Regions from separate parts of the Amycolatopsis sp. NPDC000009 genome, predicted to be linked through region 1. Evidence: riboswitches for the same ligand, from Rfam matches in the RefSeq annotation. Region 1 holds a riboswitch; the other holds the start of a gene.

Region 1 (4,205 bases):
CCGTAGGACTGCACCCAGCCGAAGTCGGTGGCCGCGAACCCGGCCAGCCGTTCGGCGAAGTACTGCACCATGTCGTTGCGCTCGGGCTCGCCGTGCACCAGCACGTCCAGGCCGAGGTCCTCCTGCAGCCGGATGACGCGCTCGATCTCCGCCTTCATCGCGGCCTCGTAGCCCGTGTCGTCCAGCGAACCCGCCTTGTGCGCTGCGCGCGCCTTGCGGACTTCGGTGGTCTGCGGGAACGAGCCGATCGTCGTGCTCGGCAACGGCGGCAGCCCCAGCGCCGCCTGCTGTGCCTCCGCGCGCCGGGCGTAGGGGGAGCGGACGGTGTCCTCCGGCCGCAGTGCCTCCAGCCGGGCGCGCACTCCGGAGTCGGCGAGATCGGCCGCCGCCGCGCGATCCGCGGCCGCGGCACGGGCGGCGGAGAGGTCGACTCCCTCTTCTTTCAGCGCTCGTCCGAGCAGCACGACCTCGTCGACCTTCTGCTTGGCGAAGGCGAGCCAGCCCTTCAGACGCGGGTGAAGTCCGTCCTCCCGCTCGACGTCGTAGGGCACGTGCAGCAGCGAGCAGGACGTCGACACGCTGACCGACCGCGCGGTGCCCAGCAGAGTCGCCGCCCGGCTGAGCGCGCGAGCCGGATCCGTGCGCCAGACGTTGCGCCCGTCCACGACACCGGCGAGAACCTCCTTGTCCCGCAGGGCGGGCTCGGCGGCGACGGCGTCCACAAAGGACTCATCGGTGACCAGGTCGACGGCGATCGCGTCGATCGGGGAGCGGGCGAGCACGCCCAAGCCGCGACCGAGGCCACCGAAGTACCCGGCGACCAGGATCTTGGGTCGCGCGGTCTCCTTCGCGAGCCGGTGGTAGGCGCGGATGAGCGCGTTGAGCTCGCGCTCGGTGCGGTCGGCGGCGAAGGCGGGCTCGTCGAACTGGACCCATTCGACGCCTTCGTCGTGCAGACGGCGCAGCAGCTCGACGTAGCCGTCGAGGAGGTTGTCGAGCAGGTCCAGCGGGCGGAAGCCTTCCGGGGCGGTCTCCGACGGCTTCGCGAGCAGCAGGAACGTCACCGGTCCGACCAGCACCGGCCGGGTCTCGACGCCGATCGCGCGAGCCTCGCGGTACTCGTCGAGCGGTTTGGTGCCGGTGAGCGAGAACGTCGTGTCCGGGCCGAGTTCGGGGACGATGTAGTGGTAGTTCGTGTCGAACCACTTCGTCATCTCCATCGCCGGCGCGTCCTGCACCCCGCGCGCGGCGGCGAAGTAGGTATCGAGCGGCGAGAGACCGAGTGCCGTGAAGCGCTCCGGCAGCGCTCCGAACAGCTCGGCGGTGTCGAGCACCTGGTCGTAGTGGGAGAAGGTGTTGGAGGGGACGGAATCCAGCCCCGCGTCCTTGAGTTCGCGCCAGGCCCGCGTGCGCAGCGCGCGGCCGGTGGCCAGCAGCTCGGCCTCGTCGATCTTGCCCGCCCAGTAGCGTTCGAGCGAACGCTTGAGTTCCCGGTCCGGTCCGATGCGGGGGTAGCCCAGCACTGTCGTGCCGATTTCGGTCACAGCTCTCTCCTCGCGAGCTTGTCGTGAGAGCCCGGAGCGCGCGCAGGAGTGACCGCCGTTCGGTCGTGCCCATCCCACGAGGCCCGGACTCACGCACGCCGTCGGCGCGCGTACCACGGGCAGGTCTTCGGACTCGTGGGCGACTCGCTCGTTCCTACCGGCCGTCGCTTCCCGGGGCGCCATGTCCCAGTGCTTTACCGTGTCTCACACGGTGACGGCTTTCGTTCCCACATACCGCTGCGGGGCAGTCCCGGATTCGCACCGGGTTCCCTGTTACCTCGACCGGCCGGGGAGGCCGGGCGAACCAGTAGCACCCCGGAGCGTACCGAGACGCGCTAGTGGCCCGCTGGACATGTGACGAACCGGACGCCACGCGTGATCAGACGGACGACACGCGTGATTGAACGGACGACTCGCGTGATCGAACGGCGAACTCTCGTGATCGGGGGCGTAACTCGCGTGTTCGGAGACGGAACACGCCGGGCGGAGGCCGCCCGGCGTGTCGTCCGTCTGATCACGCGAGTTCGCCGCTCAATCACGCGAGTTACGCGTCTGATCACGCGAGTTCGCGATTCGAGCACGCGAGTCGCGTGTGCGGGGTCAGTCCCAGTCGAGGGCGCCGCCCGACTGGTACTCGATGACGCGGGTCTCGAAGAAGTTCTTCTCCTTCTTGAGGTCCATCGCCTCCGACATCCACGGGAACGGGTTCTCCGTCTCGCCGAAGATCGGCGCGAGACCGATCTGCTGCGCCCGCCGGTCGGTGATGAAGTGCATGTACTGCTCGATCAGCTCGGCCGAGAGCCCGAGCATGCCGCGCGGCATGGTGTCACGGGCGTAGGCGACCTCGAGCTCGCACGCCTCGGTGAGCATGGTGCGGACCTCGGCCTGGAACTCCTCGGTCCACAGGTGCGGGTTCTCGATCTTGATCTGGTTGATGCAGTCGATGCCGAAGTTCAGGTGGATCGACTCGTCGCGCAGGATGTACTGGTACTGCTCGGCGATGCCGACCATCTTGTTCCGGCGGCCGAGCGAGAGGATCTGCGCGAAGCCGGTGTAGAACCACATGCCCTCGAAGATCACGTAGAACGCGACGAGGTCACGCAGGAAGTTCTGGTCGGCTTCCGGGGTGCCGGTCTCGAAGTCCGGGTTCTCCAGGTTCTGCGTGTACTTCAGTGCCCACGCGTCCTTGTCCGAAATGGACGGGACCTCGCGGTACATGTTGAACAGCTCGCCCTCGACCAGGCCGAGGCTCTCGCAGATGTACTGGAAGGTGTGCGTGTGCACGGCTTCCTCGAACGCCTGGCGCAGCAGGTACTGGCGGCATTCGGGGTTGGTGATCTGCCGGTACACCGCGAGCACGATGTTGTTGGCCACCAGCGATTCCGCGGTGGCGAAGAAGCCGAGGTTGCGCTTGAGCATGGTGCGCTCGTCCTCGGTGAGGCCGTCGGGCGACTTCCACAGCGCGATGTCGGCCTGCATGGCGACCTCGGTCGGCATCCAGTGGTTGTTGCAGCCGGCGAGGTACTTCTCCCACGCCCAGGTGTACTTCATCGGCAGCAGCTGGTTGACGTCGGCGCGGGCGTTGATCATCCGCTTGTCGTCGACGTTGATCCGGGCGGCGCCGACTTCGATCTCACCGAGGCCGGTGGCGTCGGTGGCGGGGTCAAAGGTGGTCATAGAGGCTCCAAGAGGCGTCGTGAGTGGTAAGGACGGTTAGAACCGCCCTTACCACTCACGAGGATGTTTACTGGCAGGCTTCGCAGTCGGGGTCGTCGATCCGGCAGGCCGCGCCGTCGGTGGCGACGAAGTCGACGTCCGAGACCTTCGGCATCTCCTTCGGCTCCGGCTTGGCGGCCGGGGCGGTCACCGGGACGGCCGGGACCGCGGCGGAAGCCGACGGGGCGGGCGAAGCGGCGGGAGCCGGGGCCGGAGCGGCGGCGGGCTTGGGTGTGGCCGGAGCCGGGGTGGCCGAGACGGCGTTCAGCTTGCCGTCAGTGCCGCGCAGGGTGCTCTTCTCCACGTGCGTCGCGGACCGCGCCCGCAGGTAGTACGTGGTCTTGAGGCCCTTGTGCCAGGCGTAGCGGTACAGCTCGTCGAGCTTGCGGCCGCTGGGCGCCGCGATGTACAGGTTCAGCGACTGCGCCTGGTCGATCCACTTCTGCCGACGCGAGCCGGCGTCCACCAGCCACTTGGACTCGATCTCGAACGCGGTCGCGTACAGCGCCTTCAGGTCGTCCGGCACGCGGTCGATCTGGCCGAGGCTGCCGTCGAAGTACTTCAGGTCCGACACCATGACCTCGTCCCACAGCCCGCGCTCCTTGAGCGAGCGGACCAGGTGCGGGTTCACCACGGTGAAGTCGCCGGACATGTTCGACTTGACGAACAGGTTCTGGAACAGCGGCTCGATCGACTGCCCGACCCCGCAGATGTTGGAGATCGTCGCGGTCGGCGCGATCGCCATCACGTTGGAGTTGCGCATACCGACGGTCTTGACCCGCTCGCGCAGCGGCGCCCAGTCCAAAGTGGACGAGGTGTCGACGTCGAGCGCGTCGCCCTGGCGGGCGTCGATCAGCAGCTGCATGGAGTCGATCGGCAGGATTCCCTTGCTCCACAAGGAACCCTCGAACGTCTGGTACTGGCCGCGTTCCTCCGCGAGGTCGG
Region 2 (4,205 bases), on a different contig from region 1:
GACGGCTTCCGGCTTCAGCAGGAACTGTGACGCGCGGGCGACCGCGTCCGGCTGCTGGTCCAGCGCTCGCAGGGCCAGCACCAGGTCGGCGGTGGCGTCGTAGTCGACGTAGGTCTTGCCGTCCTCGGTCACCTCGACGTGGTCGCCGCCGGCGAGCCGGTTCGCCAGGTAGGCGGCGAGGCGGGCGGCCGGTGTCGCCGTGTCCGGGGTGGCGATCGCCGTCCCAGCCCTCACCTGGACACCGGCGGGCGTGCCCGCCTTCCTGGGTTTGGGCGGCGGTGTCACCGAGGTCGTGATGGTGGTCGTCGTGGGAGCCGGTGCGCCGCTGGTCGGCGGCGGACTGTCACCCTTCGCGAGCGCGTAGAAGCCGACCTGCGCCAACCCGAGCGAAGCCTGGGCACCCGCGCGGATCCAGGTGTCGAGCCCACTGATCCCCGAGGTGCGCGCGGCCTCGTAGGCGGCGGGATTGTAGGCGATCGCGCCGAGCTCACCCGCGAGCTTGGTACCGGCGTCGGCGGCGGCGTTCGCCTGCGCGGATTTGAGGTACCGCACGCCCTTGTCCACCGCCGCGTCCGCGCCGCCGGCGTCGGCGAGTGCCTGGACGATCAGGCCGGTGCTGTTGGTGTTCGGCGCTTCGGTGCTGACGCCACCACCCCAGCCGCCACCGGCGCTCTGGTTCGCCTTGAGCCACGAGACGGTCTTGGCGATCGGGGCGTCGAGTCCGGTCGCGCCCGCCTTCCTTGCGGCCAGCAGCGCCGAGAGCCCGAGACCGGTGGCGTCGCCGTCCGACGGCGACAGGTCGAGCGGTTTCCCCTCGTCGCAGGTCGAGATCTTGCGGCCGTCCGGCGTGACGTGGTCACCGGTCTCGTTCGTCGGGATGTAGTTGAAGACGAGGCGGAAGTAGCCATCGGAACATTGCTGGGCCAGCAACCTGTCGATGGCGATCCGGTCGTTCTCGCCCGCCGCGGCGAGCCCGATGACGCCGAGCGCCTGGCCGAACAGGTTCGCGTCGTTGTTCACCGGGCCGGTGATCTCCGGATCTTTGGTGTAGTCGCTGATCCTGCCCTTGTCGGGGCCCTTGCGCACGATCGCGGCGTGGGTCTCGGCGATCAGGTCGTATCCGTCGACGTTTCGCGGGTCCCGGCCGGAGACCTGGGTGGCGACCAGCATCTTGGCCAGCGAACCGCCGACGACGACCTTGTCGAATCCAGGTGCGGGAACAAGCTTTTCCCAGGTGAAGTAGTCGCTCGCGTGGCCTTCGTCGTCGAGGAACTTCATGATCGGCTCGGCCTTGGCGCCGTCGCCCGACGCGTACAGAGCGAAGAGCACGTCGAGCATCAGGCCGTGGTCGGGCAGTTCGCCGCCGAAGGGGTTCTCGATCGTGCCGTCCGGCTTCAGCTTCGTCGCGAGCCAACGGGAATTCGCCTGCGCGGCACCGGGGTCGTTCGCGGCGGTGGCCGTTCCGGTGAGCAGCGCGGCGACCACGCCGACACTGACGGCGAACGCCGTCGCGGCCAGATACCCGCGGCGCATGACTCCTCCTTGCGGCGTGACGGAGGACGGCGCGGGACGCCGCGGTCACCCCTGTTTATCGCGACAGTGGTTCGTTCATCCGCCCGTTCGGTATCCCGGCTCGCCCTGGTGAAGGGCCTACGGTTGCGCGACAGCGCCGGATTTCGACCGGCTTCCCCGTCACGGGCGGCGGTGTTCTGTTGTCGAGCCAGCCGAGGTTAACACCCGATCACCTCCGGCAGGCACCGCTGACCAGGTCGGTCACCAGGATCACACCGGCCTTTGCGCTCGGCGGTAGTCTTCGGTTCGTCCGATTCAGCGCGGTCGTGGGGGAAGTCCGGTGAGAGTCCGGCGCTGTCCCGCAACGGTGTGCCCTCCAGGCGAGCCCGGTCACCCACGTCGCGCGGTGTCACCGACTCCTGTCGTGGAAGTGCGGGAAAGGGTTCTCATGAGACGTTTGGTTTTCGCTGTCGCCATGCTGTGCGGCATCGGATTGGTCGCCGCTCCGGCGGCGGCCGCGGCCACCCACAACAAGGCGGACGCGGCCGCGGGCTGGCTCGCGAGGCAGCTGACCGACGGGGAGAGGTTCGAGGCCGACTTCGGCGGCCAGAAGTTCCCCGACCAGGGTTTGACGATCGACGCGATCTTCGCGTTCGCCGCGGCCGGGGTGTCGGACGCGAACGCGGGCAAGGCGATCGCGTGGCTGGCGAAACCGGAGATCACCACGGGTTACGTCGGCGGTGGCACGGAGGCGTACGCGGGCGCGCACGCCAAGCTGCTCCTCGCCGCGCAGATCCGCGGCAAGGACCCGGCGTCGTTCGGCGGCGTCGACCTGAAGGCGGGGCTGCTCTCGCTGCTCACGCCGTCCGGCCGGTTCTCCGACCGGTCCGAATACGGCGACTACTCCAACGCCCTCTCGCAGTCGCTCGCCCTGCTGGCGCTGGACCGCATCGGCGACGTGCCGGCGCAGGCCGTGGCGTTCCTCGCGGGCAGCCAGTGCCCCGACGGCGGTTTCCCGCAGAACTTCGGCGAAGCGACGTGCACGAGCGACGTCGACGCGACCGCGACGGTCGTCCAGGCCCTGCGCGCCACCGGTGACGCGGTGAACGCCGCCGAGGGCACCTCCTGGCTGGTCACCAAGCAGCACCCGAACGGCGGCTTCGGTTTCGGCACCAACGCGCCGAACGCCAACAGCACCGGCCTCGCCGCTCAGGCGCTGGCCGGGCATCGCCCCGCCGCAGCCGTCAAGGCGCGGGGATTCCTGCGGTCGCTGCAGACCGGCTGCGCCGGCGCCGAGCCGGACCGCGGCGCGATCGCCTACGACGCCACCGGCCCGAACCCGTCGACCGCCCCGCGCGCGACCGCGCAGGCGATCCTCGGGCTGGCCAGGGTTCCGTTGAGCGACCTGCACGGCGGCGGACGTCCGCAGGCCCCGGTCCTGGCCTGCGCGTGACGAGACCTCGTGAGTGGTAAGGACGGTTCTAACCGTCCTTACCACTCACGAGCAGTTCGCTCCCCGGCGGTGACGCGGCGCGCGAGCTCCACGCGGGACCGCACCCCCAGTGCCGTGAAGATGTTCCGCAGGTGGTGATCCACCGTGCGATGGCTGATCACCAGCCGCCGCGCGATCTCCTTGTTCGTCTCCCCCGCCGCCACCAGCCGGGTGATGGCGTCCTGCTGCGGGGTGAGCCCGGCGAGCGAACGGTGCGGCGAGTCGACGGTCTCGCCGGTCGCCCGCAGCCCGGCCCTCGCCCGTTCGGCGAAGCGGGCGGCGCCGACGTTTTCGAAGCCCCGCAAGGCATCGCGGAACTGGTCGCGGGCATCGCGGGTCCGGCGGCGCCTTCGCAGCAGAGTGGCGTACGCGAACCGGGTCCTGGCGAGTTCCATCGCGCCGCCCGCCCGCCGGTGCGCTTCGATGGCCAGCCGGAATCGCCGTTCCGCGGTCTCCGGATCCGGCGCGGTCAGCGCGTGACAGCGGTGGCTCAGCGCGAGCCAGCAGGGTTCCGCGCCCGCGAGGGTCCAGCGGTCGAACACCTCCAGCGCGGCCGGCGCGCGTTCGGGCCGCCCGGAACAGACGGCCGCTTCGACGAGCTGCGGCGTGGCCAGCACCCGGATCACCGGCTGGTCGCCGGACACACCCGAGGCGAGATCTTCGAGCCTGCTCAACGCGTCGTCGGGCCGGTCTTCGGCCAGGTCCAGACAGGCGTTCGCCCACGCGGCGACCGCGGCGGGCCTGCCGAGGCCGCGTTCGGCGATCCCCTCGGCCGCCTCGTCCAGCTCCGGTACGCGGTCACCGAGCAGGGCGGCGGCCAAGCCCAGCAACGTCAGATGCTCCATCCGCAGGTTGTGCGGTGCGCGCAGCCCGTCGCGGGACGCCGCCCGCGCACAGGGGAGGCGGTCGAGCGCGATGGCCGAGAGCGACAGGTAGATCAGCGCCCACGGCAGCTCGGCGTGCCGTTTGCCGAGGCGCGCGCGGCTCACGGCCGCTGCCGCGTATTCGTGCGCCCGTTCGGCATGCCCGCGGGCGAAGGCCGCTTCGGCCGCCCAGACGGCCCCGGCGACGTCCGAGCCCGCCATCCCCTTGGCGACGGCGTCCGTCAAGGGAGCGACGGCGTCCTCGTGACGGCCGGCGTAAACCGAGGTCAGACCGTGGAAATGCGCGGAGGCCAGCTCGTCGCCCGCCGGGACGGTCC

What was found. Region 1 has a riboswitch for cobalamin ahead of metE (5-methyltetrahydropteroyltriglutamate--homocysteine S-methyltransferase). Riboswitches for the same ligand answer to the same signal wherever they lie in the genome.
Region 2: linked by a shared signal. The riboswitch ahead of ACZ3HL_RS32860 (prenyltransferase/squalene oxidase repeat-containing protein) and the one ahead of metE (5-methyltetrahydropteroyltriglutamate--homocysteine S-methyltransferase) in region 1 are both predicted to bind cobalamin.

What each region holds. Positions count from the first base shown of each region.
Region 1 covers NZ_JBVHDI010000018.1:126,825-131,029, forward strand. The annotation lists gene metE (5-methyltetrahydropteroyltriglutamate--homocysteine S-methyltransferase) at 1-1,544, opposite strand, end outside; cobalamin riboswitch at 1,646-1,868, opposite strand; gene ACZ3HL_RS34365 (ribonucleotide-diphosphate reductase subunit beta) at 2,145-3,221, opposite strand; gene ACZ3HL_RS34370 (ribonucleoside-diphosphate reductase subunit alpha) at 3,289-4,205, opposite strand, start outside.
Region 2 covers NZ_JBVHDI010000016.1:180,371-184,575, forward strand. The annotation lists gene ACZ3HL_RS32855 (hypothetical protein) at 1-1,533, opposite strand, end outside; cobalamin riboswitch at 1,601-1,715, opposite strand; cobalamin riboswitch at 1,802-1,928, shown strand; gene ACZ3HL_RS32860 (prenyltransferase/squalene oxidase repeat-containing protein) at 1,961-2,965, shown strand; gene ACZ3HL_RS32865 (helix-turn-helix transcriptional regulator) at 3,004-4,205, opposite strand, start outside.